DNA from 2 places in the Massilia sp. Soil_C_3 genome. Region 1 is predicted to be linked to the other one. Evidence: riboswitches for the same ligand, from Rfam matches in the RefSeq annotation. Region 1 holds a riboswitch; the other holds the start of a gene.

What was found. Region 1 has a riboswitch for thiamine pyrophosphate ahead of AC3A6F_RS06900 (TonB-dependent siderophore receptor). Riboswitches for the same ligand answer to the same signal wherever they lie in the genome.
Region 2: another riboswitch for thiamine pyrophosphate. It lies ahead of thiC (phosphomethylpyrimidine synthase ThiC); the one in region 1 lies ahead of AC3A6F_RS06900 (TonB-dependent siderophore receptor).

What each region holds. Positions count from the first base shown of each region.
Region 1 covers NZ_JBDGJG010000003.1:252,531-267,833, reverse strand. Annotated here, with positions in the region: gene AC3A6F_RS06925 (LysR family transcriptional regulator) at 1-446, opposite strand, end outside; gene AC3A6F_RS06920 (MFS transporter) at 586-1,791, shown strand; gene dkgB (2,5-didehydrogluconate reductase DkgB) at 1,812-2,612, shown strand; gene AC3A6F_RS06910 (glutathione S-transferase) at 2,613-3,320, opposite strand; gene AC3A6F_RS06905 (DUF535 family protein) at 3,613-4,506, shown strand; TPP riboswitch at 4,567-4,664, shown strand; gene AC3A6F_RS06900 (TonB-dependent siderophore receptor) at 4,746-6,872, shown strand; gene AC3A6F_RS06895 (HDOD domain-containing protein) at 6,921-7,889, opposite strand; gene AC3A6F_RS06890 (hemin-degrading factor) at 8,124-9,269, shown strand; gene AC3A6F_RS06885 (AAA family ATPase) at 9,286-9,804, opposite strand; gene pnuC (nicotinamide riboside transporter PnuC) at 9,801-10,394, opposite strand; gene AC3A6F_RS06875 (S46 family peptidase) at 10,553-12,691, opposite strand; gene AC3A6F_RS06870 (GGDEF domain-containing protein) at 12,850-14,148, shown strand; gene AC3A6F_RS06865 (EcsC family protein) at 14,253-15,065, opposite strand; gene AC3A6F_RS06860 (HDOD domain-containing protein) at 15,104-15,303, opposite strand, start outside.
Region 2 covers NZ_JBDGJG010000001.1:139,022-154,324, forward strand. Annotated here, with positions in the region: gene AC3A6F_RS00600 (sensor histidine kinase) at 1-768, shown strand, start outside; gene AC3A6F_RS00605 (response regulator transcription factor) at 765-1,370, shown strand; gene AC3A6F_RS00610 (hypothetical protein) at 1,365-1,832, opposite strand; gene AC3A6F_RS00615 (SMR family transporter) at 1,995-2,336, opposite strand; gene AC3A6F_RS00620 (DUF2147 domain-containing protein) at 2,376-2,825, opposite strand; gene AC3A6F_RS00625 (hypothetical protein) at 2,923-3,120, opposite strand; gene AC3A6F_RS00630 (alanine/glycine:cation symporter family protein) at 3,265-4,746, shown strand; gene AC3A6F_RS00635 (hypothetical protein) at 5,053-5,523, shown strand; gene AC3A6F_RS00640 (TetR/AcrR family transcriptional regulator) at 5,626-6,234, opposite strand; gene AC3A6F_RS00645 (MBL fold metallo-hydrolase) at 6,364-7,389, shown strand; gene AC3A6F_RS00650 (valine--tRNA ligase) at 7,591-10,389, opposite strand; TPP riboswitch at 10,478-10,584, shown strand; gene thiC (phosphomethylpyrimidine synthase ThiC) at 10,656-12,581, shown strand; gene thiS (sulfur carrier protein ThiS) at 12,582-12,785, shown strand; gene AC3A6F_RS00665 (thiazole synthase) at 12,799-13,602, shown strand; gene AC3A6F_RS00670 (bifunctional hydroxymethylpyrimidine kinase/phosphomethylpyrimidine kinase) at 13,599-14,345, shown strand; gene thiE (thiamine phosphate synthase) at 14,357-14,971, shown strand; gene AC3A6F_RS00680 (ion channel) at 15,010-15,303, shown strand, end outside.

The sequences.
Region 1 (15,303 bases):
GCATTGAGCGTCGAATCGGGCAGCGCGCCGATGCGGATCGCCAGGTCGGCCCGCTCCTCGATCAGGTCGACATAGGTTTCGCCGCTGGTCAGTTCCAGCTGGACCAGCGGATACGCCTCCAGGAAATCGGGCAGCAGCGACGCCAGCAAGTGGTCGAAGGCCGGCGTCGACGCATTTACCCGCACCAGGCCCGAAGGCTGAGAACGGCGCGCCTGCGCCTCGGCCTCGGTATTGGCCAGGTCGCGCAGGATGGCGCGGGCGCGCTCGAGCAGCCAGGCGCCTTCCTCGGTCAGCTGAAGGCGCCGCGTCGTGCGGCGCATCAGCGTCATGCCGAGACTATCCTCCAGCCGCGAAATGGTGCGCGAGACGCCCGACGGGGTCTGCCCCAGGCGCTCGGCGGCGGCCGAGAACGAGCCGGAATCTATGACGGCAACAAATACAATCATGCCATCCACATCGATCATTATTGACTCCAACTCAAAAGTCCATTGTATAGCGGCCTATTTTTCCTTGCATCTGGGCACGGCACACTGCATGCCTGCCTCAACCCTGCCATGTAAAGACACAAGCAACAAGGAGAATCGCATGCCACTCGCACTCTGGGCGCTTACATTGAGCGCCTTCGCCATCGGGACGACCGAATTCGTGATCGTCGGCCTGATCCCAACTGTTGCCGCCAGCCTGGGCGTATCGGTGCCCTCGGCCGGCCTGCTGGTCAGCCTGTACGCGCTGGGCGTGGCCATCGGCGCGCCGGTGCTCACTGCCCTCACTGGAAAAGTGCCGCGCAAGCACCTGCTGCTCGGCCTCATGGTCCTGTTCACCCTCGGTAACCTGGTGGCCTGGATGGCGCCGAACTACGAAGCCCTGATGGCCGCGCGCGTGCTTACGGGCCTCGCGCACGGCGTGTTCTTTTCGATCGGTTCGACCATCGCCACCAGCCTGGTGCCGAAGGAAAAAGCCGCCAGCGCCATCGCGCTGATGTTCACCGGTCTCACCGTGGCGCTGGTCACCGGCGTGCCGCTCGGGACGTTCATCGGCCAGCACTTCGGCTGGCAGGCCACCTTCCTGGCCGTGTCACTGCTGGGCGTGATCGCCGTGATCGGCAGCGCCATCCTGGTGCCGTCGGATATCGCTGCTAGCCGCCCATCGAGCCTCCTGACCCAGCTCGCGGTGCTCAAGAAGCCGCGCCTGCTGCTGGTATACGCCATGACCACGCTCGGCTATGGCGGCAGCTTCATCGCCTTTACCTACCTGGCTCCGGTGCTGCAGGAGGTCTCGGGCTTCGCGGCATCCACCGTCAGCCTGGTGATGCTGGTGTACGGCGTCTCGGTCGCGGCCGGGAATATCTGGGGCGGCAAGCTGGCCGACCGCCATGGTCCGGTGCCCGCGCTGCAGATCGTGTTCGCCCTGCTGGCCGTGGTGCTGCTGGTGCTCACGTTCACCGCGCCGAGCAAGACGCTTGTCCTGATCACGGTGCTGGCCTGGGGCGCGGTCGCCTTCGGCAACGTGCCCGGCCTGCAAGTCTATGTGGTGCAGCGCGCCGAACGCGATGCGCCGCAGGCGGTGGATGTCGCCTCGGGCCTGAACATCGCCGCCTTCAACGTCGGCATTGCCCTCGGCGCCTGGGGCGGCGGCCTGATCGTCGCCCACCTCGGCCTGATGGCCACACCGTGGATCGGCGCCCTGGTCGTCGTCGGCGCCCTGCTGCTCACCACCCTGGCCGGCTGGCTCGACCGGCGCGAAGGCGTGCCGGCCAAGGCGGCCGTGCGCAGCGCCGTCGCCACCCACTAACTCAACGAAAAGGACACACCATGAACATGCCACAACTCGGCCTCGGCACCTTCCGCCTGCAAGGACAAGCCGCGATCGACTCGGTCGCCACCGGTCTGGAACTGGGCTACCGCCACATCGACACCGCCCAGATCTATGGCAATGAAACAGAGGTCGGCCAGGCGCTGGCGGGGTCGGGCGTGCCGCGCCGCGAGGTCTACCTGACCACCAAGATCTGGACAGAGCACCTGCCCGCCGACAAGCTGGCCGCCAGCCTGAAGGACAGCCTGCGCAAGCTGCGCGTCGAGCAGGTCGACCTGACCCTGATCCACTGGCCCTCGCCCGGCGCCGCCGTCCCGGTGGCCGAGTCGATGCAGGCCTTGCTGGCAGCGCGCGACGCCGGCCTCACCGGCGCGATCGGCATCTCGAACTTCCCGGTGGCCCTGATGCGCGAGGCGATAGCCGCCGTCGGCGCGGACAATATCGCCACCAACCAGGTCGAGCTGCATCCCTATCTGCAGAACCGCAGCGTGGCGGACTTCGCGCGCGCGGCCGGCATCCAAGTCACCGCCTATATGCCGCTGGCCTATGGCAAGGTGATGAGCGACCCGACGATCGGGGAAATCGCGCGCCGCCACGGGGCCACGCCGGCCCAGGTGACCCTGGCCTGGCTGCTGGCCAAGGGCTATGCCGTGATCCCGTCGTCGACCAAACGCGACAACCTGGCCGGCAACCTGCGATCGCTCGGACTCGTGCTGGGCCAGGAGGACAGCGCCGCCATCGATGCGCTCGACGATGGCGCTCGCCTGGTCAGTCCCGACTTCGCCCCGGCCTGGGACTAATTACCGATCGAGCTCGGGATAGCGGCGGAAGATGCCTTCCTCGTTGAAGGGGATGCGCCGGTCGGACGCGAGATAGGCGGCGATGTTCGGCCGCGCAGCCACCCGGTCGCGCAGGCCGGTGAGCACCGGATGCTCCTGTTCGATCTTCTTCATCGCATTCGGGAAGGCATAACGCAGGCCCTCGATGACTTGGAACAGCGACAGGTCGGCATAGGTGATCTTGTCGCCCGTGAGATAGTCGCGCGGCTCGGGGTTGGACAAGAGGCGCGCGAAATACGCCATGAACTTGGGGATACGCGACTCGACGAAGTCGGCCGAGCGGCGCAGCGCCTCGGGTTTCTGGTCTTCGTAGTACAGCGCGGACGCGATCGGGTGATGGGTGTCGTGGGCCTCGGTCACCAGGTCGGCGATGGTCAGCTGCAGCTGGTGCACCCACAGGCGGCCCGGATCGGTGCGCGGCGCCAGGCCGTGCTGCTCACCCAGGTAGAGCAGGATGTTGGCCACCTGGCCGATGACCAGCTCGCCCGCCTTCAGGAAGGGCGGCGCGAAGGCCGGATACTCCTCGACGTCGAGCGCCGCCATCAACAGGTCGACGCCACCCTCGCGGCGCGCCACGTCGACGTAGTCGGCGCCCGCTTCTTCCAGCGCCAGGCGGACGAATTCGCCGCGTCCCTGGATGCTCGGCCAATAGAACAGTTCATACGCCATCTGCTTCCTCCATTGCTGGTTGGTTCCGGCGCATTATCGATGATGAATGAAGAAGCGTGGCGCGCTGCAAACATGGTAGTCTTGTCGTGCATGCCTAAAAACAACCATAAGTTAATACGTCCAGAGAGAGTCCCATGACAGATCACGCCCGCCTTGGTTCCCAAGCACTGTTTGCACTTCGTCCGGGCACGAGCTAGCAATTCGGCACATAATTGCAGAACGGAATTATTTCTTGTCATTGCCGGGCATGGACCGGCAAGATAAAGACCTTCTACGCCGAATGGAGCGCTCGATGATCTTCGCTCGTCTCACCCAACGCTGGCATGCGCTGCGCTACTGGCGCGAGCACCAGTCCCTGTCCCGTCTCAAGCTGGTGCGCCGCCTCGAAAACGCGCCCGACGACGACCTGTTCCGCCATGTGAGCGGCCGCGACTACCTGGCCCGCGGCATGAAGGTGCGCGAGCGCATGCGCTGCGTGCTGGCCCACTACCGCTTCGAAGAGACGACCTTCAACGCCGCCTACCGGCAGGCCGCGCACCATGGCGGCCTGGTGTTGTGGCAGCATGAGGACGACAGTGGCAGTTTCATCATGCGGCTCGAGCACGCGCCCCGCATCGACCCCGAAGGCGAACTGACGCTGTCCCTGGTCGTCGACGGCACGGTGCTGCACCGCCTGTCCTGGACCTGGGTCGAGGGCGCGGTGGTGGGCGTCGACCTGCCGATCGTTCCCTTCATCACCCGCAACGCCGGCCTGTGGCGCGATGCCGGCGGCGCCTTCGAGACCTTCGAGCGCGTCTTCCCCAACAATTCGCCGAGCTTCTTCTGCTTCGCCGCCCTGCAGGGCGCGGCGCAGGTGCTGGGCTTTAACCGGGTGGTCGCGGTGCGCGGCAGCGCGCACGTGGCCTATGAAGCGGCGCAAGACAAGGCCTTCGAGAACGCCTACGACGGCTTCTGGCGCATCCTGGGCGGCTCTGATCTGGACGCGCGCAGCTTCCTGGTGCCACTGCCCTTCTACCTCAAGCCATTGCAGGACATGCCATCGAAGCACCGCAAGCGCGCGGCGCAGCGGCGCGAACACTGGCGCGCCATCGGCGACGCGGCGCGCGCCGTGCTGCTGCGCCACATGGTGACGCCGGCCGCCACCCAGCCAACGGTGGCCGAGGCGCCGTCGACCGCGAAAGCCTGAGCGGCGCCGATCGACCGGCTTGACAGATTCACCACGGCCGCCCGGGGCCGTGATACACTCGCGACTCGCTAGGGGTCCTGGAACGTTGTTCCGGGTGAGAGATACCCTTCGTACCTGATCTGGATAATGCCAGCGAAGGAAAGCGCAAAGCAGCATCCCCATTCGTTTGCCCTTCCCCCACGTTGGCTCCGGCTTTGATAAAAGCGGCGCGCCACGTAGCGCGCGAAAACGAGCAAACCATGACATTCACCTCGAAGCACACCATTCTCGCCTGCGCCATCGTGCAGGCGTTTTCCCTGTCGTCCCAGTCCTTCGCACAAGAGACTGCGTCCGTCGTCGTCACCGGCAGCAAGTGGATCGCCCTCGACCGCGCCAGCGTCGGCGGCTTCGCCGACGTGCCGCTGCTCGAGTCCCCAGCCTCGATCACCTCGATCAGCCAGAGCCAGATGCAGGACCTGTCGATCCGCAGCGCCACCGACGCCGCCCGCTACGACGCCTCGATCGGCGACGCCTACAACGCGATCGGCTACGCCGAGCAGTTCTCGATCCGCGGCTTCGCGCTCGACAACGCCACCAGCTACCGCAAGGACATGATCGCGATCTCGGGCGACACGCAGATCCCGATCGAGAACAAGGAACGCATCGAGGTCTTGCGCGGCCTGGCCGGCCTGCAGGCCGGCGTCGCGGCGCCGGGCGGGATGATCAACTTCGTCACCAAGCGTCCTACCAATGCGCCGCTGCGCCAGGCCACGGTGGAGGTGCGCGAGCGCGGCACCGTGTACGGCGCGGTCGACCTGGGCGGCCGTTTCGAAGACCGCCGCTTCGGTTACCGCATCAATGCCGCGGCCGAGGACCTCAAGTCCTACGTGCGCGGCGCCGACGGCGAGCGCCAGTTCGTGTCGGCCGCCTTCGACTGGCAGATCACGCCGGACGCGCTGTTCCAGATCGACCTCGACCACCAGCACAAGTCGCAGGTCACGGCGCCAGGCTACCAGCTGATCCGCAATGAAGCGCTGCCCACCGGGATCTCGGCCAAGACCCTGCTCAACGACCAGCCCTGGACCCGCCCGGTCGATACCGACAGCAGCAATCTGGGCCTGCGTTTCGAGTACCGCATCAACGACGCGTGGAACGCCACCGTCAGCGCCAACAAGCATTGGTTCAAGCGCGATGACTTCACCGCCTTCCCTTACGGCTGCAGCAACGAGGACGACGGCTACTATCCGGGCTACTGCTCCAACGGCGACTACGACGTGTACGACTTCCAGAGCACGGGCGAGCGCAAGACGCCGTGGGGCCTGCAGGCGATGCTGCAGGGCCGCTTCGACACCGGCGCGGTGCGCCACTCGTTGACCATCGGCGGCTCGTATGCCGAACGCCACGACAGCTTCGGCGAATACGTTTACGACTACGTCGGCTCCAGCAATATCTGGAACCCGACCGTCGTGCCGCCGGTCTCCAGCGACCGCGTGACCGGCCCTGTGATGCAGCGCCGCAGTACCGAAGAACGCTCGCTGTTCGTGCAGGACGTGATGACCCTGTCGCCGCAGTTCACCCTGCACGCCGGCGTGCGCTACGTGAAGCTCAAGCTCGACGCGCTTGAAGAAATCGAGGGCGGCTGGGTGCACACGAAGGACTCGTTCGCGCTGCCGAACGTGGCGCTGGTGTATGCGCCGGCGCGCGACTGGCGCGTGTACGGCTCGATCAGCCATGGCCTGCAGTACGGCGGCATCGCGCCGATGGAAACCACCAACCAGAACACCGCGCTGCCGCCGAGCCGCTCGAAGCAGCTGGAGTTCGGCGTCAAGCGCAACGTCAACGAGCAGCTGGCGCTGTCGGGCGCGTTGTTCGAGATCCGCCAGGGCCTGGAATACACGAACGCGGCCAACACCTTCGTGCGCGCCGGCGAACAGACCCACCGCGGCGTCGAGTTGTCCGCGATGGGCCGCGCCACGCCCGACCTGAACTACAGCCTGTCGCTGATGGCGCTCGACACCGACCAGAAGGACACGGGCGACGCGTCGACCGAAGGCAAGCGCGTGACCAATGTGCCTGAGCTGCGCACCACCGCCTGGGTCGAGTACGCGGTGCCGCAAGTGGCGGGCCTGAAGCTCGACGCGCAGTGGCAGTACTCGGGCAACAAGGTGTTCGATCCGGCCAACCGCGTGAAGGTGCCGGGCTATCACGTGGCGGGGTTCGGGGCGTCCTACCTGCTGCGCGCGGGTGGGCTGAACACGATCATCCGCGCGCGGGTGGACAATGCATTCGACAAGTTCTACTGGCGGGACGTGACGCAGTCGCTGGGTGGGTATTTGCTGCCGGGGGCGCCGCGCACGTTCAAGTTGTCGGCGCAGATCGATTTCTAGGCATTCGCCCGCTTCGCCTGCCACGCGCGCCGTGGCAGGCATCATGCATCAATCCGACAAATCCGCCAGCTTGCCCAGGCAACGCCGCTGGAAACCATTCAGCCCGCGGGTGATGAGCACATCATCGTCTTCGATCACCTCGGCATCGAGCAGCAACCGCAGCTTGGCGATGCGGTCGCCCTGGGCCAGCGCCTGCGCGAGGTGCGAACCATCCGGTTCGCCGGCCTGCTCGATCGCCTCCACCACCTCGGGCGGGAAGTCCCAGTGGTTGGCGATCACCGACGACAGCTGGCGGCTGGCCGCGAACAGTTCGATGCCGAATTCGCTGGAACCGGGCACCCTGCCTTCGCAGATGCGGTCAGCCACCTGGAACGCGACCTGCAATCCCAGATTCTGCATCAGGCCGGCCAGGTAGGATTCGAACACGCCGGCCGACAGGCCCGGCGCCATCACGCTGGCGGCGAACGCGCAGCGTTCGGAATGCTTCCACACATTGGGCGCCACCTGGCGCGCCACGCCCTGGACCTTGACCCGCACCAGCGGCCGGAACGCGATGCGCGCCAGCAGCATGCGCAAACCGTTCAGGCCGAGCATCGTCACCGCGCCTTCGAGTGTTTCGATCGGGGTCACCGGCCGGTAATAAGCGCTGTTGGCTTCGCGGATCACTTCGGCCACCAGCACCAGGTCGCGCCCGACCTGCGCCGACAGCGCGCCGGTCGAGATGTTTTCGTCGGACAGCGCGGTAAGCAGCTGCGACACCAGTTCGGGAACGCGCGGCACCAGGCCGGACGCACAGACCGGATCGGCCGCCAGCGAACGCACTTCGGCCAGGATCTGGGCTTCCTGCCCGGGCTGGGCGTTGAAGCCGCTGGAGGCGGTCAGCCAGCGGTAGAAGGTGGCGTGGACATCGTTCGCCATGTCCTCGTCATGTTCGATCGTCGCCGTCGTGCCGACGCTGGCCGCAGCTTCTGTCTCTTTATCTGAACCGCCCAAAAAGCGTCCTATCCAGTTTTTCATAGCGTCTCGCCGTACGTTCGAAATCCGATGATTGTAATGCCTTCTAGAAACAAATAGTCATCAGGGTGTAAAGATTTATTGTTTGTAACGACATCCAACACCGATTCGCATCGGCCCCTGTGCGCCCGGTCAAGAAATCCCTGCCAAAAAGTCGGAAGAGCACGTTGCAAATGATAATGATTATCATTTAGTATGCTTGATCGCATTTGCAAAACAAACAAGGAGCACACATCCATGAAACTTACCCGTCATCTCCTGGCCGCAGCCATCGCCCTGGCCTTGATCCCGGCGCAGGCCGCCCCGCAACTGGCGCAGCAGTGGGCCGAGCTCAAGGCCAAGGAGCCGCGTCTGCAGATGCGCGACGCCGCGCGCCAGCTGAAGGTATCCGAAGCCCAGCTGCTTGCCACCGGCATTGGCAGTACCGTCGTGCGCCTGAAGGAAACCGACCATGCGCCGCGCGAGATCATGCGCCGCGCCCTCGACCTGGGCAAGGTGATGGCGCTCACGCGCAACGAGAACGGCGTGATCGAGACCACCGGCGTGGCCATGCGCATTCCAAAGCAGGCCGAGAAAGGCAGCGCGGACGAGGCCGAGCGCGAAGCGCGCAACCTGAACATCGCCGGCGGCTACCTGGGCGGTCCGATCGACCTGCGCTTCCAGTTCGCCAAATGGAAGTACGCCTTCGCCGTGACGCAACCCGGCCGCGACGGCGCCGGGGCCGGCCAGCGCAGCCTGCAGTTCTTCGACGCCAGCGGCAACGCCGTGCATAAGCTCTACCTGCGCGACGACGCCGAGGTTGCGGTGTTCGACAAGCTGGTGGCCGACTTCCGCCATCCGAGCCAGGGCGCGCAACTGGACGTGGCGGCCGCCGCACCGAAGCCTGCCGAAAAGCCCGACAGCGCGGTCGACGTCAAGGAATTCCAGACTGCCTGGCAAGAGATGACCGATGTGCACCAGTTCAACCGCATCGTGTCGGAATTCGGCCTGACACGCGAACAGGCGCTGCGCCTGGCCCCTGGCGGCGTGGTGCAGAAAGTCGCGCCGCAAGCGGTGCGCAAGCTGCTCGAGGATGCCGCCAAGGACGGGGTCGCGATCATGGCCTTCCTCGGCAATGGGGCGCTGACCCAGATCTACAGCGGCAAGGTGAACAAGGTGATGGCGGCCGACGGCTGGTTCAATGTGCTCGATCCGGACTTCAACCTGCACCTGCGCGACAGCGCACTGCGCAGCGGCTACGTGGTGCGCCGCGCCGGCGTCACCTCGGTCGAGTTCTTCGACGACCAGGGCGAGCTGGTGGTGACCTTCTTCGGCGTGCGCGAGCGCGGCAAGCCGCAGCCGCAGTCGTGGACCGACCTGGCGGCCAGCCTGCCGAAGGCGTAACCGTCAGGACTGAGATTCAGCGCTGGCCGAGCAGCCCCTGAACCTGCCGCATCCGGTGCGGCAGGTCGCCGGCCAGCAAGGTGTAGGCGATGCCGCGCGCGGCCAGCGTCTCCACCAGCATCCTGTGCACCATCTGGCGCACCTCTTCCGATTCGCGCTGCAGGCCGTCCGGCTCCCACGGGGTGTCGGGTGCGGTGACGAAGGTCCAGGCGTAGTCGTGGCGCGCATCGAGCCGCGCCAGCTGTGCATCCACCCTGCCCCAGTACACGCGGCTGTACAGCGCCGTCATCAGGGGCGTGGTGTCACAAAACAGCAAGCGGCTTGCCTGCGCAGCAGCCGCATCCTCGCGCGCGCGCTGGGTCAGCGCGATGCCATACTGGTCTTCCTCGTGCGGCACCCTTCCCAGCGTATCGACGAATTCGCGCAGGTATTCGGGCACCCACAGTGTGCCGTAATGGCGCGCCAGCGCTTCGGACAAGGTCGACTTGCCGGACGACTCGGCGCCGAGGATGGCGACTCTTTGCACGCCGCTCATGCTGCCTTGCGCGCCAGCGCCGACCAGGTGCGCAAGCCGGCGATCGCCAGCAGCACGAATACGCCATACAGCACGGCGGTCAGCACCAGGCCTTTGTACAGGTAGAGGCCGACGTACAGGATGTCGACCGCGATCCACACATGCCAGTTCTCGACCTTCTTCCTCGCCAGCAGCAGTTGGCCGACCAGGCTGCCGGCGGTCAGGAAGGCGTCCGCGTGCGGCACGTCGGTGTCGGTGAAATTGTCGAGGAAGGTCGACAGCAGCACGAAGCCAGCCAGCCAGGCCGCCAGCGACCAGGCGCGCCCGTTGGGCTTGAGGAAGCTGGGCACCAGCGGCGCATTGCCGCTGCCGTTCAGCCACTGGTACCAGCCCCAGACCGAGGCCGCGATGAACACGAACTGCAGTCCCATATCGCCGTACAGGCGCGCGTCGTAGAACACCACCGCATAGGTCGCGGACGAGGCGATCGAGAACAGCCAGGCCCAGTGCTTCTGGCGGATGTTGAGCACGACGGTCGTGACGGCCAGCAGGAAGGAGATCAGTTCCAGCGGCGAGGTCGTGAGGCCGGCGAGGATGAGGGGTTCGTTCATTCGGTCGACAATGATGATGAAACGCGCGCGAATACTTTTTGCTCAAAACCGTCGTTCCCGCGAAGGCGGGAACCCAAGTGCTCTCGGCGCAATCGTAACGCTTGCAAACTTGGGTTCCCGCCTGCGCGGGAACGACGTGCAGAGGATTGTGGCCGAAATTACTTCTTCGGATACTTGATCGTCATTTCCTTGAGCAGGTTGTCGGCATGGTCGACTTCCTTCATCACCCACAGCATGTAGCGGATGTCGACGTGGATCGCGCGCGTGATGGCGGTGTCGAAGTACCAGTCCTTGGTGATCGATTCATAGGTCGAATCGAAGTTCAGGCCGATCAATTCGCCACGCTTGTTCATCACGGCCGACCCCGAGTTGCCGCCGGTGGTGTCGGCGCTCGACAGGAAGTTGACCGGCACCGTACCCAGCGCCGCATCCTTGAACACGCCATAGCGCTTGCCCTGGATCGCCTGCTTGAGCGGGGCCGGCACGATGAATGGATCCTTGCCGGTTTCCTTCTCCAGGATGCCTTCCACCGTGGTGAACGGCCCCTTGACCAGGCCGTCGCGCGGCGAGAACGGCGACACGGTGCCGTAGGTCACGCGCAGGGTCGAGTTGGCATCCGGGTAGACGGGCTTGCCCTGCGATTTCTTCCATGCGATCACGGCCGCCATGTATTGCGGGATCACGCGTTCCAGGTTGCCGTCGATCTCATTGCGACGCTCTTCCAGGGCCATGCCGGCGTCGTGCAGGCGCACCGCGAGCGCGATAAACGGATCGTTCGACTTGCGGAAAGCATCGACGTCCTTGCCCATCCAGGCCAGGCGCGTGGCGGTGTCCGACAGCGTGCTGGCCTTATACATGCCCGCCAGCGCATCCTGCGCCGGCAGCAGCGCGTCCACGCCTTGCGGGCGCACCTTGGCGTCGATGCTGGCGTAGCGCGCCAGCGCGGCGGCATAGCGCGCCTGGTCGACGCCAGGCACCAACGACTGCTCCAGGCGCGCCAGGCGCGCCTTGATGAAGCCCAGGTCGCGTTCCTGGTAGCCGCTTTCGCGCTCGGCGTCCGGCTTACCGCGTTCCAGCGCCAGGCGATACAGGGTGCGCGCGCTCTTGAGCAGGTCGCTGTGGGTGGCCTCGAGCCAGGCGGCTTCCTGGCGCTGCAGCGCCATGTCCTGGGCGATCACGCCGTCGAGGTCCGCCAGCAGGTTCTGGTTGGCGCCCGCGTGCGACTTCTGCCAGGCACGGAACTCGGCATCCTGCACGTCCTTGATGACCGCGATGTCCTTGCGTGCGAAGCCGTCCAGCAGGCCCTTGGTCTTCTTGAGCACGTTGTTCAGGCCCTTGTCGACGCTCGCATAGGCCACGTTCCAGGCCGGATTGCCCTGGGTCGCGGCGGCGATCACCGACAGGTCGGCGGTGATGGTCGCGGCCTTGGCCGGCAGGTCGACGTCGTGCGCGAAGCGGATCTCGCTCGGCAGCTTGTAGCGGCTGGTGCGGCCCGGGTAGCCGGCCAGCAGGATCGGATCGCCGTTCTTCAGGCCCTCGGCCGAGACAACGAGGAAATCCTTCGACTTGTACGGCACGTTGTCAGGCGACGGGTCGGCCGGACGGCCATCCTTGCCGACGTAGGCGCGGTAGAAGGCGTAGTCGCCCACGTGGCGCGGCCACTCGTAGTTGTCGATGTCGCCACCATAGTTGCCGATGCGGTCGGACGGCGCGTACGCCAGGCGCACGTCGCGGATCATCAGCTGCTTGATGCGGTAGTACTCCAGGCCGCGGTGGAAGGCCGGCACCGAGCAGCGCGTCGACTTGTCGGTTTCGCACTCGGCCACCAGGGCCTTGATGCGTGACTGGACCAGCGCATGGCGTTCGCGGCCCGACATGGCCGGGTTCAGGCCCTCGAGCACGCGCCCGGTCACGTTCTCGACCTTCTCGGTCACGTACACCAGCGTGTTCGGGCCGCCCGGCAGTTCGTCGGCGCGGGTCTTGGCCAGGAAGCCGTCGACGATGTAGTTCTTCTCGGGCGTGGCGTTGCGCTGGATGGCGCCATAGGCGCAGTGGTGGTTGGTCACCACCAGGCCGTCGGGCGACACGAAGGACGCCGAGCAGCCGCCCAGCGAGACGATCGCGCTCATCGGATGCTTGCCCAGGTCGGCCAGCTTCTCGGCCGGCATGGTGATGCCGATGCGTTTCAGTTCGGATTTCAGTTGCGGCAGCTGGTGCGGTTGCCACTGGCCTTCGTCGGCGAAGGCGGCGCTCGCCGCGCCAAGGAGGGCGACGGGCAGGACGATCGATTTGAACAAGACAAGTCCCTGAGATGAAAAAAGCAATGCGCGAGTATATCCCCGTTGGGTGCTGGCCGTGTGGTTTTATAAGGGATTGACGGCGGTCCCGGTGGCGTCAACATCGCGTCATATTGCCGTGGCAAGATGTCACATTATGCAGAAAAAGGCAGGCAGACATGAGCACCGAGGCCCCCTTGTACCGACACCAGGTCCTCTTCCTCTCCCAGAGCTTCTTCATCAAGGACAACCGCGCCGAACTGCTGCTGCACGCGCACAAATACGATTTTGACATCCGTTTTTTCAGCGAAGTGGCCGAATTCACGGCCGCCGTCGCGGCCGACCGTGGCGCCAGCCTGTTCGTGATCGACCTCGACACCCTGCACAATATGCAGGCCGACCTGCACGACAGCCGCAAGACCCTGATGCTGGGCGAGCTGCTCGAACGCCTGCCGCGCGAGCACGCGTATGTCTATCTCCAGTCGGGCCGCCAGGGCAGCCGCTTCCTGCTCCAGCAGCGCCTGGTGGACAGCAACTGCCTGGCGTATGCCGAGAAGCCGATCGCCAACGATGTCCTGGTCGACAAGCTGTTCAATCTGTTCATGCGCACCAAACGCGGCGACCTGGTGTCGGTGGTCCACCTCGGCCAGCCCGGGGATCTCGATACGGCTGCGCTGCTGGCGCAGCAGGTCGACGTTGTCCACCACCTGGACCCGACCACGCTGCACCTGCGCGTCAAAGAGCTGCAACCCGACCTGGTCGTGATTGCCGACGACGAGTACCGCCGCCTGGACGCGTTGGCGCGCGTCATGAAGAAAAACATCGAGGCCGATCCGGTGCGCGAGATCGTGCTGCTCCAGCGCCGCCCCGACGACGCGCTGGCGCGGCGCGCGCTCGGCGACGGCTTCGATACCGTCCTGCAGGCCACCGCCGGCCTGGTCGAGGCCCAACTGGCCAACCGCGCGGCCAGGATCCGCGTCAGCAAGGACCTGATCGGCAAGGACCGCGCCACTGGCCTCTTGAACAAGGTGGGCCTGCAGCGCAAGACGCAAGACCTGATCCGGCAAGCCACGCTCGAGGACAAGCCGCTCGCCTTCGGCGTGATCGACATCGACAAGTTCAAGACCATCAACGACACCTGGGGCCACCACTTCGGCGACATCGTCATCAAGCGCCTGTGCCTGTGCCTGGCGCCGCAGCTGGGCGAACGCGACCTGCTGGCGCGCTTCGGCGGCGAGGAATTCGTGCTCGTGTTCTGGGATTGCACGCCAGACGTGGCGTGGCGCCGGCTCGATGCGCTGCGCCAGGCCTTCGGCGCGGTCGAGTTCCAGGTCGCGCGCGGCGAGACGCGGCGTTTTTCGTTCAGCGGCGGCCTGGCCGCCTTTCCCGAACATCGCAGCGAGAACGCGCTGTTCCTGCGGGCGGATGCGATGTTATATACCGCCAAGGAGAGCGGGCGAAATCGCATCTGCCCGTAGGGTTGGCGGCTGCGCCGCCGACGCGGTGATGGTTGGCTGCGAGATCATCCGGCGCGAAATCGGCAACGATAACGATCACCGCGTCGGCGGCATAGCCGTCGACCCTACGTGAGCAACCCCACCGGCTCGTCGGCCAGGACGATCGCCTCGTACTGCTGGCGCACCGCTCCCTCGCCATACAGGCGCTCCAGCCGCCGCACCGCGAAGTGGCCGCGGCTCATGTTCTGGAAGTGGTCGACGAACAGCAGGTTGATGGTCGCGCCGCCCACCGCGCCCAGGGCCGGCACCAGCATCGCGGCCGCCTTCTGGGTCACGTGCACCTGGAAGCGCGCCGCCACCGTGGCGATCAGGCGCAGCAAGGCCGGCGTCGTGGCGGCGTTCACCGACTTGGCCGCCAGCGCCTGGGCGGCTTCGCTCACCGCCCGCGCCAGCGCGATGCGCATCGCGAAATAGCCCGAATCGGCGGCATCGTCACCGCCGCTCGGCCCGCCCATGGCCAGCACGCGCAGGCATTCCAGCCGGGTCTCGACATCTTGTGGACGTTCGCCATTGGCGCGCGCGATCTCGGCGATCGAACGCAGCATGATGACGGTGGACAGCGGCAGGTCGACCAGGAGGCCAGGCAGGCCGAACACGCCGCCCACGCCACCCGACAGGCTCGCCGCGAACTTGTGCAGGCGCGGGTACGATGCCTCCTTGCCGCCGTCCGGCATGGTCGACAGCGCCCCCGTCAGCGCATACTGCAGCGCATGCTCGGTCGCTCCTCCCACCTTCTTTTGCCACGGCGCCGGCAGGCGCTCGATGGCCGCTTCGATCGGCGAACCGACCAGGTTGCTGATGCGCGCGGCCAGGCCGGGATTCTCCAGCAGGCGCTTGGCCTCGTGCAGCTCGGCCAGGTGTTCGGCAGTCATGTTCATGGCGATTTCCTCTCGAAAAAACGCGATGCAATGCAGCGTTAGCCCGGCAAATCGGTCAACTTGCCCAGGCAGCGGCGTTCGAAACTGTCCAGGCCTTCGGTCACGAGCGCGTCGTCCTCCAGCACCACGTGGGCGTCGAGCAGCAGTCGCAGCTTGGCGATCCGGTCGCCGCGTTCGAGCGTCTGCGCCAGCGGAGATGCGTCCGGCTGGCCGACGCCGGCGATGGCTTCCACCACGT
Region 2 (15,303 bases), on a different contig from region 1:
GCCGTCGGCGGCATGCTGGCGGTGCTCGCCGGCGGGGCGGCGGCGTCGTTCCTGGTCGAGGGCCGGATGCAGATGGTGTTCCTGTTGCCGCTGCTGCTGGTCGGCCTGCCGGTGGGCCTGTCGACCCTGATGGACCAGCGCCTGCGCGACTCGCGTGCCCGCTTGACGCGCAAGCAGGAAGAAGTGGAGCACATGGCGCGCATCGCCGAGCGCGAACGCATCTCGCGCGACCTGCACGACCTGCTCGGCCATTCGCTGTCGACGATCGCGCTCAAGGCCGAACTGGCCGGCAAGTTGGCGCGGCGCGACCTTGATGCCTGCGAACGCGAGATCGCCGACATCGAAGCCAGTGCGCGCAATGCCCTGGCCGAGGTGCGCGCGGCCGTCACCGGCTACCGCGAGAGCGGCCTGGCCCAGGCCCTGGCCAGCGCCCGCGCCAGCCTGCTGGCCGCCGACGTCGTGCTCGACGAACGGGTCGAGCGCATCGACCTGCCCCCCGCGGTGGAACACGTGGTGGCGCTGGCGGTGCGCGAGGCGGTGACGAATATCTTGCGCCATGCCCGGGCGTCGCGCTGCACGCTGTCCCTTAGCCGAGAAGATGGCCACGCCGTGCTGCGCGTGCACGACGACGGCCGCCTGCGCGATACCGATGAGCTAAGGCATGGCAACGGGCTGGCCGGCATGCAGGAGCGGGTGACGGCCCTCGGCGGGCGCATGAAACTGGCGGCCGGCGACGGCTTGGCGCTCGAGCTGCAGGTGCCGGCATGATCCGCGTCCTGATCGCCGAGGACCAGCAACTGGTGCTGGGCGCCCTGAGCGCGCTGCTGCGGCTGGAGCCGGACATCGAGGTGGTGGCCGGCGCGCTCGATGGCCGCGAGGCGCTGGCCCTGTGCGAGCGCCTCGTTCCCGACATCGTGCTGACCGATATCGAGATGCCGCACATGACCGGCATCGAACTGGCGCAGGCGCTGTCTTCGAGAAAGCTGGCCTGCCGCGTGGTGGTGGTGACGACCTTCGCCCGCAGCGGCTACCTGCGGCGCGCGATGGAGGCGGGCGTGCGCGGTTACCTGCTCAAGGATGCGCCGGTCGAGGCGCTGGCCGACGCCATCCGCGCCGTGCACGGCGGTGGCCGCGCGATCGCGCCCGAGCTGGCTTTGGCAAGCTGGAACGGCGGCAGCGATCCGCTGACCGAGCGCGAACGGCAGGTGCTGCGCCTGGCGGGGGAGGGCCGTTCCAGCGTCGAGATCGCGCGCCAGGTCCACCTGTCGGAAGGAACGGTGCGCAACTATCTGTCGGAGGCGATCAGCAAGCTGGGCGCCGGAAATCGTGTGGAAGCGTACCGGATGGCGCGTGACGCCGGTTGGTTATAGCGTTTGTGTGGTGCTGCGTTCGCGCTGTGCGTTGCGGCGCAGCGGGATCCATTGGATTGGTTTTGGCCCGCGCCGGGAAGGCGTCCTGGGCACGATCGGCTGTTGCGGCACATGGGTCAGCGGATAGATGAAGCTGAAATACAGAAGGATCGTCAGCATCAACAGGAAGGTACACAGATAGACCATCAGCATATTGCTGGCATGCCAGATGACGACGCCGCTGGCGCTGAAGGGCATCATCAGGAGCAGGGCGGCGAACGAGCGCAGCATGGCGTCGCGGTTCATGCGGTGGCCGGCCATCGCGACCAGGAAGAAGCCGCCCGAGCCGAGCGCCACGCCGACCAGCACGATGTACGGCTCGATCCAGTCAGGAATGCCGTGCGCGGTCGAGGCCAGCAAGGCGGCCGGCAACAGGATGCCGAACACGCCGCCAGCCAGGCTGAGCAGGCGAATCACGCGCATGGCCCGTCCGCGGAAGACGGGGCGTGCGGCACGCGCTACGGAAGTCGGTTTCATTGCGCCAGTCAGGTTCCAAGGTGGGTTGGAAGTAACGTCCGGCAACACGTCACGGTTGACGTGATGTTCGCGATAGCATAGCCGACATTGCCCGGGGCGTGAACCAGGCTAGTGCCCGACGCTCTTCGAAAACAGGTTAATGACCAGCACGCCGGCAATGATCAGGCCCAGGCCGGCGATGGCCGCTAAATCCAGGCTTTGCTTGAAATACAACCAGCTGACCAGGGAGATAAGCACGATGCCGACGCCGGACCAGATCGCATAGGCGATGCCGGTGGGCAGCACGCGCAGGCTGAAGGTGAGCAGGTAGAACGACAGGGCGTAGCAGCCGACCGTGATCAGGCTCGGCAGCGGGCGGGTGAAGCTGTCGGAAGCCTTGAGAGCGGTGGTGCCGATCACTTCGGCGACGATGGCAAAGCCAAGGAAGATATAGGCTTGATTGAGGGTCATCAGGATGAAAAACGGCCCGTCGCCGGGCCGCAGTGAGGTTTATTGTTCGCGCTGCCAGGTCTGGGTGCGGCCGAACATCGGGGCGCCGACATAGCCGCGTACTTCGAGCTTGCTGCCGTTGTCGGCCAGGCTGGCCTTGCTCTTGTAGGTCTTGCCGTTGGACGGATCGAGGATCTGGCCGCCGGTGTAGTCGTTGCCTTCTTTCTTGAGGCCCGAGAGGATCGTCATGCCGATGATCGGCTGGTCCTTGCGCGCGTCGCTGCATTTCACGCACTTGGGATTCTGGTCCTGGTCCGCCGGGCGGAACAGTTTCTCGATCTTGCCGGTCAGGACTCCGCCTTCCTCGGTGATGCGCACCAGCGCCTTCGGCTTGCCGGTCTCGTCATCGATGGTTTTCCAGGTGCCGACCGGCGAGGCGCCTTGCGCGAACGCGGCGGCGGGCAGGGCGAACATGGCGGCGATCAGGCCGGCGCGCATCAGGTGTCGCATGGGGTGTCTCCAGTGTTGTTGTTGGTACGGCAGAGTGTAGCAAAGTCACCTGGCACCGGGAGGGGCCGGAATCAGAGGATTCCTTCCAAAACCGGCATCAAGGGGCGTTGCGCACGTCTTCCGGCGTGACCTGGTGACGCCGCTCGGCCGGGCGGGTCAGCACGCGCATGGTGACGTCCAGCGGCACCCCGAGCTCGGCGAGCTGGCGCGCGGCGCTGGAACGGTTCTCGGCGGACGCTTCGTGGATCACGGCGTCGATGCGCAGGGAGGTCTTGTAGTCGCTTCGTCGGTCCATGCGCCGATCCTACCATGTCTTGACACATTGCCATTTCCTGTTGGGCTGGTGGCGAATGGCAGCCAGTCTATTTTTTTCCGATGCATGTTTTTCATGAATTGTTGTATCTTGTGGCATCTTTTTTCCACGTCACAAGGACATTGCATGCTCGACCTGGTCAACGCCATCAACGGCATCATCTGGAGCCCCATCATGATCGCCCTGTGCCTGGGCGCCGGGCTGTATTTCTCGGTACGTTCGCGCTTCCTGCAGCTGCGCCACGTGCGCGAGATGGTGCGCCTCATGCGCGAAGGCAAGAGTTCGGAGCAGGGCGTGTCCTCGTTCCAGGCGCTGGCCATGACCTTGGCCGGCCGGGTCGGCACCGGCAATATCGCGGGCGTGGCCACCGCGATCACCTTCGGCGGTCCGGGGGCGGTGTTCTGGATGTGGATGATGGCCTTCCTGGGCGCCAGCTCGGCCTTCGTCGAGTCGACCCTTGGCCAGGTCTACAAGGAACCGGTGGGCAACCAGTACCGCGGCGGTCCCGCCTTCTACATCGAGAAAGGCCTGGGCATGAAGCGCTACGCCTGGACTTTCGCGCTTGCCACGCTGCTGGCGACCGGGCTGCTGCTGCCGGGCGTGCAGGCCAACTCGATCGCCGAGGGCCTCAAGACCGCGGCCGGCATCGATCCGCTGTACACCGGCATCGGCCTGGCCGTGGTGCTGGCCATCATCATCTTCGGCGGCGTGCGCCGCATCGCCAGCTTTGCCGAAGTCGTGGTGCCGTTCATGGCCGCCGCCTACATCCTGGTCGCGATCGTGGTCGTGGCAATGAACATCGGTGAGCTGCCGGGCGTGCTGCAACTGATCTTCAGCTCGGCCTTCGGCCTGGACGCCGGCTTCGGCGCCATGCTCGGCCTGGCGATCCAGTGGGGCGTCAAGCGCGGCATCTACTCGAACGAGGCCGGCCAGGGCACCGGCCCGCATGCTTCGTCGGCGGCCGAAGTGAGCCACCCGGCCAAGCAGGGCCTGGTGCAGGGGTTCTCGGTATACATCGACACCCTGTTCGTGTGCTCGGCAACCGCCTTCATGCTCCTGATCACCGGCCAGTACAACGTCGAAAACCCGGACGGGACGCCGGTGTTCGTCGGCATCCAGGGCGTGGCCTCGGGGCCGGGCTATGTCCAGACCGCGCTCGAGAACGTGCTGCCGGGATTCGGCGCGCTGTTCGTGGCGATCGCGCTGCTGTTCTTCGCCTTCACCACCATCGTCGCCTACTACTACATCGCCGAGACCAATATCGCCTACATGGACCGCCACGGCCGCCATCCGTGGCTGCCCTTCGTGCTCAAACTGTGCATCGTCTCGGCCACCATCTACGGCGCGGTCAAGACCGCCGACGTGGCCTGGGGCCTGGGCGACATCGGCGTCGGCCTGATGGCGTGGCTCAACATCGTCGCCATCGTGATGCTGCACAAGGTAGCGTTCAAGTGCCTGCGCGACTACGAGGCGCAGAAGAAGGCCGGCAAGGATCCGGAGTTCGATCCGAAGGCGCTCGGGATCGAGAACGCGCATTACTGGGAACAGCGCGCGGCCGCCTTGCGCGCGCCGCAAGCGCCTGTGCGCGACGACGCGCCGGTCAAGTAAGCCACTCGCGCAGCGCCAGCCAGGACTGGCGCAGGCTGCGCTCCCCATTGGCGAGTGCCGCCTTTGGCATGGTGCGCCATCTGGTCCATGAAAACGGCGGCACGGTGTGCTATGCAAGGTCGGTGGGCAAGGGCGCCCGCTTCGTGAACATCTTCTGATGGCATCCGGTTCGCGTCCGTCCGCGTATATGGGTCAACGCCAGGATGAAGGGAGCGATCGATGTCGATTATTACGGGTACGCACAACGTTACATGGCGCTTCCAGGGGATGATGAGTTCTTGCTGGTTAAAGTGCATTGAAATGCTCATGGAAACCAAGCACAACACCATTTATGGCTTGGACCAGCGTGGCGCCAGGCGCACTGCTCACACGCCGGGAGTAATCGACGCGTACCGGAAAAACCGCGGTTCGCGCATTGAGTTGCATGCGCAGGAATACGGACTCGCCACCAATGGAAGCCTGGTAACGTGCGAGGAGGTAAGCGTGTGGAGGGCAGCGCTGAGGAAAGGTCCGGTTATCGCCGAAGGCTTGTACGGCGCCGGCAAGCTCGGCTGGGGTAGGCATGTGATCCTGATCGTCGGCATCAGTCGAGAGGGCAAGCTGGCTTACCTCAATCCGAACATCTTCAGCTATGTCACGAGCAAATCGACGCGCCTGTCGTATATGTCGATAGCGCGTTGTCAGAAGTTGGCGTCGGTACCCCTGCTCAACGGGCCGTTCTGGCAGTTGACGACGGATATCCTCGCCGCCGGGCACATTGTCAGGAAACCGGAATAGGTCCTCACCGGTTGAATCGACGTCAGCCGCGCCTGCGCAATGTCGGCCATCGGCGCGCCAGGCGGCAGCGGCAGCGCAGGGCGCCCGCGCCGTGCCCGACTTTTAGCTGGCGAAGTAGGACAGGAACATCGATACCGCGGCGTCGATGATTCGCTCCTGTTGCTCGGGCGAGAGTGGCGCGGCGCCCATCGCGATCTGCGGCCAGAAAGCGAAGGTCTTGATCTGACCCTGCAGCAGGGTCGCCGCGAACGAGGGATCGCCCGGTTTCAGCTTGCCGTCGGCCTGGGCCGCACGGATCCAGACCGTGACACCTTCTTCGCGCTCGCCCAGGCGGGCAATCACCGGCAAGGTGCGCTCGGGCGCGTGAATCGCTTCGCCGATCGCCACCCGCGCCAGCGCGATGAATTCCGGATCGGCCAGGGTGCGCATCTTCAGCGCCATCAATTCGACCAGCTGCTCGCGCAGGCTGCGGTCGGGCCGGTAGCCCAGTTCGAGCTGGCCGGCGCTGCTCTCGAACATCTGCATCACCGTTTCGGCGAACAGTTCTTCCTTGCTGGCGAAGTGGTTGTAGACGGTGCGCTTCGAAACTTCCGCAAGCGCCGCGATGGCATCCATGCTGGCGGTTTCGTAACCGTGGACGCGGAACTGCTCGGCAGCGGCGGCCAGGATGGCGCTGCGTTTTCGGTCGGTCAGGCGGGTCGGCGTGTGCATACGCGAATTCTACACTCAGTAGTTTACTTTCTCAAAAGTAGATACTACACTGTGTAGTGTACTTTACGACTATCCATTCATATCATGCGCCTACTATTCGGCACTATCCTACTTGGAGCAATCGCTATCATGGCTGCCTGCACCTCCTTCGCCAGCACCACTACCGCACCTGTTTCGCCACAATTCCACGACGGGAAATACCGCAACCCGGTCGAGATGCACAAGATGAGCTTTGGCGAAATGGCCAAGCTCTGGTGGATTTTCCTGTTCGACAAGCCCAAGGGCACGATTCCCGAGCAGGCGGTGCCGGTGCGCGCCCTGAGCCAGGCGGCGCTGCTGGCCGCGCCCGACAACACCTTGTATCGCCTCGGCCACTCGACCATGCTGATCAAGCTCGGCGGCGAGTTCTATCTCACCGATCCGGTGTTCTCCGAGCGCGCTTCGCCCGTGCAGTGGGCCGGCCCGGCGCGCTTCCATGCGCCGCCGATCTCGATCGACGAACTGCCGCCGATCAAGGCCGTGATCCTGTCGCACGACCACTACGACCACCTCGACCACGCTTCGGTGAAGGCACTGGCGGCCAAGACCACGCTGTTCCTGACGCCGCTGGGCGTGGGCAACCGCTTGATCGACTGGGGCGTGGACCGCGCCAAGGTGCGCCAGTTCGACTGGTGGCAGGGGACGGAGGTGGGCGGCGTGCGCATCACCGCCACCCCGGCCCAGCATTTCTCTGGCCGCGGCCTGCACGATGCGGGCAAGACCCTGTGGGCCTCGTGGGTGATACAGCATGACGCGCTGCGCCTGTTCTTCAGCGGCGACACCGGCTACTTCAAGGGCTTCAAGGAGATCGGCGCCAGGTTCGGCCCGTTCGACGTCGCGCTGCTGGAAACCGGCGCCTACGACAAGCGCTGGCCCGACGTCCACATGCAGCCCGAGGAAACCATGCAGGCCTTCCTCGACCTGAAAGCGGGCTGGCTGTTCCCGGTGCATAACGGCACCTTCGACCTGGGAATGCATCGCTGGCAGGATCCGTTCGACCGCATCGCGCAGCTGGCCGACGACAAGGGCGTCAAGCTGACCACGCCCGAGATGGGCGAGGCGCTGGACCTGAAACAGCCGCATGCCGGCGGCCGCTGGTGGCAGGGCTTGAAATAAAGAAAGGCTGCGAGAGTCTGCGTATCGAAACGCTCATTTTTCCAGCAACCAAAAAACGTCGTCCCCGCGGAGGCGGGGACCCAAGTTTCAAGCAGACCACTTATGCGAATTTAAGTGACTGCTCAAGCTAGCTTGGGTCCCCGCCTGCGCGGGGAGTCGTTACTGCCAGTGGCAGTAACGACGCGCATCTGACAACGACGATCAGGCGGCCGGCAGCTTCTCCAACTGCTCCTGCATCTTGGCCAGCGTGGCCGAGAAGTTCGCCACCCGTTCCTGCTCTTGCGCCACCACGGCGGCCGGCGCGCGGGCCACGAAGCTTTCGTTCGACAGCTTGCCGTTGGCCTTGGCGATCTCGCCGGAGACGCGGGCGATCTCCTTCGACAGGCGCTCGCGTTCTGCGGCGACGTCGATCTCGACCTTCAGCATCAGCTTGGTGGTGCCGACGATCGACACCGCGGCTGGCGATTCCGGCAGCGCGTCGACGATCTGCACTTCGGCGAGTTTACCCAGCAGCTGGATGTACGGTGCGAACACCGCCATCCTGGCGCGATCGGCTTCATTGCCCGGCTCGACGATCAGCGGCACGCGCACCGACGGCGACAGCGACATCTCGCCACGCAGGTTGCGGGTGGCGTCGGTCAGCGCCTTGAACTGCTCCATCCAGGCTTCGGCTTCTTCGTCGACCAGCGAGGTATCGGCCAGCGGGTAGGGCTGCAGCATGATGGTCTCGCCCGATTTGCCGGCCAGCGGAGCGATGCTCTGCCACAGGGCCTCGGTCACGAACGGGATGATCGGATGCGCCAGGCGCAGGATCACTTCCAGCACGCGCAGCAGCGTGTGGCGGGTGGCGCGCTGCTGGGCTTGCGTGCCTTGCTGCACGCGCACCTTGGCCACTTCCAGGTACCAGTCGCAGTACTCGTCCCATACGAACTTGTAGATGCTGCCGGCGATATTGTCGAAGCGGTAGTCGGCAAAGCCTTTCGCGATGTCGAGCTCGACGCGGTTCATCAGCGAGATGATCCAGCGGTCGGCGGGGGACAGATCCTCCGCAGCCGGAGCGCCGCAATCCTTGCCCTCGGTGTTCATCATCACGAAGCGGGTCGCGTTCCACAGCTTGTTGCAGAAGTTGCGGTAACCCTCGGCGCGGCCCAGGTCGAAGTTGATGTTGCGGCCCAGCGAAGCGTAGCTCGCCATGGTGAAGCGCACGGCGTCGGTGCCGAAGGCCGCGATCCCGTCCGGGAATTCCTTGCGCGTGGCCTTGGCGATCTTCTCGGCCGCGCGCGGGTCCATCAGGCCGGTGGTGCGCTTGGCCACCAGGGTCTCGACGTCGATGCCGTCGATCAAGTCGATCGGGTCGAGCGTATTGCCCTTCGACTTCGACATCTTCTGGCCCTGCGAGTCGCGCACCAGGCCGTGCACGTACACGGTCTCGAACGGCACCTTGCCGGTGAAGTGGGCGGTCATCATGACCATGCGCGCCACCCAGAAGAAGATGATGTCGAAGCCGGTGACCAGCACCGACGACGGCAGGAACATCTTCATGTCCGGCGTTTCTTCGGGCCAGCCCATGGTCGAGAAGGGCACCAGGGCCGACGAGAACCAGGTGTCGAGCACGTCGTCGTCGCGGCGCAGCGCACCGGTGATGCCTTGCGCGGCGGCCTTAGCCTGGGCTTCCTCCTCGTCGCGCGCGACGACGATGCTGCCGTCCTCTGCGAACCAGGCCGGGATGCGGTGGCCCCACCACAGCTGGCGCGAGATGCACCAGTCCTGGATATTACCCAGCCACTGGTTGTAGGTGGTGCTCCAGTTCTCGGGCACGAACTTGATCTCGCCGCTGGCGACTTTTTCCAGCGCCACGTCGGTGATCGATTTACCCGGATTGAACGTGCCTTCCGGGGCCGGCTTGGTCATGGCGACGAACCACTGGTCGGTCAGCATCGGCTCGATCACGACGTTGGTGCGGTCGCCGCGTGGAACCATCAGCTTGTGCGGCTTGATCTGTTCCATCAGGCCCAACGCTTCCAGGTCGGCGACGATCTGCTTGCGCGCGGCGAAGCGGTCCAGGCCCTGGTATTGGGCCGGGCCGTTTTCGTTGATCTTGGCGTCGAGCGTGAAGATGCTGATCGGCGCCAGGTTGGCGCGCTGGCCGACGGCGTAGTCGTTGAAATCGTGGGCCGGGGTGATCTTGACGCAGCCGGTGCCGAATTCCTTGTCGACGTAGCTGTCGGCGATGATCGGGATCTCACGATCGGACAGCGGCAGCTTGATCATCTTGCCGTGCAGGTGCAGGTAGCGCTCGTCGGTCGGATCGACCGCCACGGCGACGTCGCCCAGCATGGTTTCAGGACGGGTGGTGGCCACGGTCAGGTGGCCGCTGCCATCGGCCAGCGGATACTGGATGTACCACATCGAGCCGTCTTCTTCCTGCGAATCGACTTCCAGGTCCGACACGGCCGTGCCCAGCACCGGATCCCAGTTGACCAGGCGCTTGCCGCGGTAGATCAGGCCCTGCTCGTACAGGCGCACGAAGACTTCGACCACCGACTTCGAGCGGGTCTCGTCCATCGTGAAGTATTCGCGCTTCCAGTCGGGCGAGGCGCCCAGGCGGCGCATCTGTCCGGTGATGGTATTGCCCGACTTTTCCTTCCACTCCCAGACTTTTTCCAAGAAGGCGTCGCGGCCGAGGTCGTGGCGCGAGATCTTCTGGGCGTCGAGCTGGCGCTCGACCACGATCTGGGTGGCGATGCCGGCGTGGTCGGTGCCCGGCACCCAGGCGGTGTTGTAGCCGCGCATGCGGTAGTAGCGGGTCAGGCCATCCATGACGGTCTGGTTGAACGCGTGGCCCATGTGCAGGGTGCCGGTCACGTTCGGCGGCGGCAGCTGGATGCTGAACGACGGCTTGCCCTCGTCCATGGTGGCGGTGAAGTAACCGCGTTTTTCCCACTCGGCGCGCCAGAACTGTTCAATATCGGCTGGCTCGAAAGACTTGGCTAATTCCATGATGTGGTCGGAGTGATATTTTCGAAAACAACCATTATAAATTACAAGCGCGTATAATTTACTGCGCTGGACCGGGGAAACTCGGCCGGCAAAACGCTAGGGGTCCTATGCGTCGTTACAACGGCGCGTGGGTGAGAAATACCCTCCGAACCTGATCTGGATAATGCCAGCGAAGGGAAGCAGCCGAATCGATGCAAGCGTGCGCACATCCGCGTCCGCCCTGCACCCGGCACCTCCTTTGCTGGCTCCGCAAGCAAGGGAGCCACATGAACGCACCTCTGAAGTCATCCCGGGTATTCGATGCCGCCACCGCCACGGTGGACCATGCGGCCATCAACCCACTACCCAATTCGCGCAAGGTCTATATCGAGGGCAGCCGGCCCGACATCCGTGTGCCGATGCGCGAAATTGGCCAGTCGCCTACGCCCGACAGCTTCGGCGCCGAGCCGAATCCGCCCCTGTTCGTCTACGACACCTCCGGCCCGTACACCGAGCCGGGCACGGCGATCGACATCCGCAGCGGCCTGGCGCCGATGCGTCAGGCATGGATCGCCGAACGGGGCGACACCGGGCAACTGGACGGCCCGACCTCGCACTATGGCCAGGCACGGCTGAACGATCCGCAGTTGGCCGCGCTGCGCTTCAACCTGCAGCGGGCGCCGCGCCGCGCCCATGGCGGGCGCAACGTCACCCAGATGCACTACGCGCGCGCCGGGATCATCACGCCCGAGATGGAATTCATCGCCCTGCGCGAAAACATGCAGCGCAAGGAATACATCGCCTCGCTGGAGTCGTCAGGCCCGATGGGCCAGCGCGTGGCGGCGCTGCTGGGCCGCCAGCATCCGGGGCAGTCCTTCGGCGCCAGCATCCCGGCCGAGATCACCCCCGAATTCGTGCGCTCGGAAGTGGCGCGCGGCCGCGCCGTCATCCCGGCCAACATCAACCACCCGGAACTAGAGCCGATGATCATCGGCCGCAATTTCCTGGTGAAGGTCAACGCCAATATCGGCAACTCGGCCGTCACCTCGTCGATCGGCGAGGAAGTGGAAAAGATGACCTGGGCCATCCGCTGGGGCGCCGACACGGTGATGGATCTGTCGACCGGCAAGCACATCCACGAGACGCGCGAATGGATCCTGCGTAACAGCCCGGTGCCGATCGGCACGGTGCCGATCTACCAGGCGCTGGAAAAGGTCAATGGCAAGGCCGAGGACCTGAGCTGGGAGATCTTCCGCGACACGCTGATCGAACAGGCCGAGCAGGGCGTCGACTACTTCACCATCCACGCCGGCGTGCTGCTGCGTTATGTGCCGATGACGGCGAACCGCCTGACGGGCATCGTCTCGCGCGGCGGCTCGATCATGGCCAAGTGGTGCCTGGCCCACCACCGCGAATCGTTCCTGTACACGCACTTCGAGGACATCTGCGACATCATGAAGGCCTATGACGTCTCGTTCAGCCTGGGCGACGGCCTGCGTCCCGGCTCGATCTACGACGCCAACGACGAAGCCCAGCTGGCCGAACTGAAGACCCTGGGCGAGCTGACCCAGATCGCCTGGAAGCACGACGTGCAGACCATCATCGAGGGCCCTGGCCACGTGCCGCTGCACCTGATCAAGGAAAACATGGACCTGCAGCTGGAGCAGTGCCACGAGGCGCCGTTCTACACGCTGGGACCGCTCACCACCGACATCGCGCCGGGCTACGACCACATCACCTCGGGCATCGGCGCGGCCAATATCGGCTGGTACGGCACCGCCATGCTGTGCTACGTGACGCCCAAGGAGCACCTGGGCCTGCCCGACAAGAACGACGTCAAGGACGGCATCATCACCTATAAGATCGCCGCCCACGCGGCGGACCTGGCCAAGGGCCATCCGGGCGCCCAGCTGCGCGACAACGCGCTGTCGAAGGCGCGCTTCGAGTTCCGCTGGGAAGACCAGTTCAACCTGGGGCTCGACCCGGACAAGGCGCGCGAATTCCACGATGAGACCCTGCCGAAGGATTCGGCCAAGGTCGCCCACTTCTGCTCGATGTGCGGCCCGCATTTCTGCTCGATGAAGATCACCCAGGAGGTGCGCGAATATGCCGCCGCCAGGGGCGTGCAAGGGGAGACCGCGCTAACGCACGGCATGCAGGAAAAGGCGATCGAGTTCGTCAGGAACGGCGCCCAGCTGTACCGGGAGGTGTGAATGACGCCAATCGAAGTCAACGGGGCGCCGTGCACGGTGCCGCAGGGCCAAACCCTGTTCGGCCTGCTGGAACAGCTAGGCCTGAGCGGACAGGGGATGGCGCTGGCGGTCAACCGCGAGGTGGTGCCGCGCCAGCAATGGCTGCACCGGCGCCTGCAGGAGCAGGACCGGGTCGATATCGTGCGCGCCATCGGTGGCGGCTGACAGGAGACGAGACATGAATGCATTGAACGACATTAAACAGGACGTGCTGACCATCGCCGGCCGCGCTTACCAATCGCGCCTGCTGGTCGGCAGCGGCAAGTACCGCGACCTGGCGCAGACCCGAGAAGCCACCCTGGCCGCCGGCGCCGAGATCATCACGGTGGCGATCCGCCGCGTGAACATCGGCCAGGACCCGAACGCGCCAAGCCTGCTGGACGTGCTGCCGCCGAACGAATTCACCATCCTGCCGAATACGGCCGGCTGCTACACCGCCAAGGATGCGATCTACACCTTGCAGATGGCGCGCGAGCTGCTGGGCGGCCACAAGCTGGTCAAGCTCGAGGTGCTGGGCGACCAGAAGACGCTGTTCCCGCACATGCCCGAGACCCTGGTCGCGGCCGAGGCGCTGGTGAAGGACGGTTTCGACGTCATGGTCTATTGCAGCGACGATCCGATCCAGGCCCGCATCCTGCAAGAGATCGGCTGCGTGGCGGTGATGCCGCTGGCCTCCCTGATCGGCTCTGGCATGGGCATCCTCAACCCCTGGAACCTGTCCCTGATCATCGAGCAGGCCACGGTGCCGGTGCTGGTCGACGCCGGCGTCGGCACGGCGTCGGACGCCGCGATCGCGATGGAACTGGGCTGCGACGGCGTGCTGATGAACACCGCGATCGCCGCCGCGGGCGATCCGGTGCGCATGGCGCGCGCCATGAAGCACGCGGTGCTGGCGGGGCGCGACGCCTGGCTCGCCGGCCGCATGCCGAAGCGCTTCGCCGCCTCGCCTTCGTCGCCCGTCGAAGGAAAGATCACGGGATGACACCCTGCGTGCTGGTGTTCGCCGGGCTCGATCCCGGGGGCGGCGCTGGCCTGGCCGCCGACATCCTGGCGATCGCGGCGCAGGGGGCGCACCCGCTGCCCGTGGCCACCGCCCTGACGGCGCAGGACAACAACCGGGTCCATGCATCCGCGCCGGTCGATGCCGATTGGGTCGCGCGCCAGGCCGCGCCGCTGCTGGCCGCCTTCGACATCGGCGCAGTCAAGCTCGGCATCCCCGGCAACGCCGCCAACGCGGCGGCGATCGCGGACGTCATCCGAGCCTTGCGCGCGCGCCGGCCCACCTTGCCGGTGGTGCTCGATCCGGTACTGTCCAGCGGCCATGGCGATGCGCTGGGGCAGGGCGACGCTATCAAAGCGCTGCGCGAACTGCTGGCGCTGGCGACGATCGTGCTGCCCAACCTGCCCGAGCGCGAGGCGCTTGGGGGGCATGGTGGCCGCCAGATGCTGGTGACCGGCGGCCACGCCTTTGGCGACACCGTCGTCAACCGCTGGCTGGTCGACGGCGTCGAGGCGCGCGCCTGGCGCTGGCCGCGCCTGCCGCACGGCTACCACGGCAGCGGCTGCACCCTGGCCGCGGCGCTGGCGGCGCGGCTGGCGCTGGGCGAGCGCATGGAATCGGCGCTCGACGCGGCCCAGGCCTATACCCACCACACGCTGGCGCAGTCGTATGCGCTGGCGCCAGGGCAGCGCATCCCGCGCCGCTTATTGCAACTGACAACCTGAAAGGAGTCGACATGCGCGGCTTGTACCTCGTTACCCCGAACTGGGACGATACGGAAAAACTGATCGCCGCCACCGACGCCGCCCTTGGCGCCGGCGCCGCGCTGGTCCAGTACCGCCACAAGGAAGCCGGTCCCGACCTGCGCCGCGAGCAGGCAACAAAGCTGCTGGCGCTGTGCCGCCGCCATGGCCGGCCGCTCGTCATCAACGACCACCTCGACCTGTGCCAGGCGATCGACGCCGACGGTGTGCACCTGGGCCATACCGACGTCGGCATCCGGGAGGCGCGGGCGCTGCTGGGCCAGGACAAGATCGTCGGCGCCTCGTGCTACGGCGAGCTGGCGCTGGCGCGCACGGCGGTCGAAGCCGGCGCCAGCTATATCGCCTTCGGCGGCTTCTATCCATCGCCGGTCAAGAAGTACACCTTCGTCACGCCGCCCGAGATGCTGGACCAGGCGCGCGCCGAATTTTCAGTGCCGATCGTGGTCATCGGCGGCATGACACCGAGCAATGCGGCGCCGCTGGTGGCGCGCGGGGTCGACCTGGTGGCAGCCATCACGAGTGTTTATGGTTCGCGCGATCCCGGTGAAGCGGCGCGCGCGTTCGGCGCGCTGTTTCCGCCCGCCTGAACCTACAATGGGCGCATCGCGATCACCGTCGTCCATCCATGCGCCCATTGCTCCTGTTCGCTCACACCCGCCGCCACCCGTCCGCCATCCTGTTCCTGGTCCAGCTGATCGGCATGCTGGCCTATCCCTTCATCGAGGGCACGCCGGCCGGCCAGGTAGGCTTCAATGTCTTCGGCATCGTGGTGCTGGCCTTCACCATCCGCATGGTGCGGCGCACGCCGGGCGAGGTGCGGGTCAGCTGGGCGCTGGCGGTGCCGATCATCGCGCTGCTGCTGGCGCAGATCCTGTTCGGGATGCGCGAACTGCTGGCATGGTCGTCGGGGCTCGAGGCG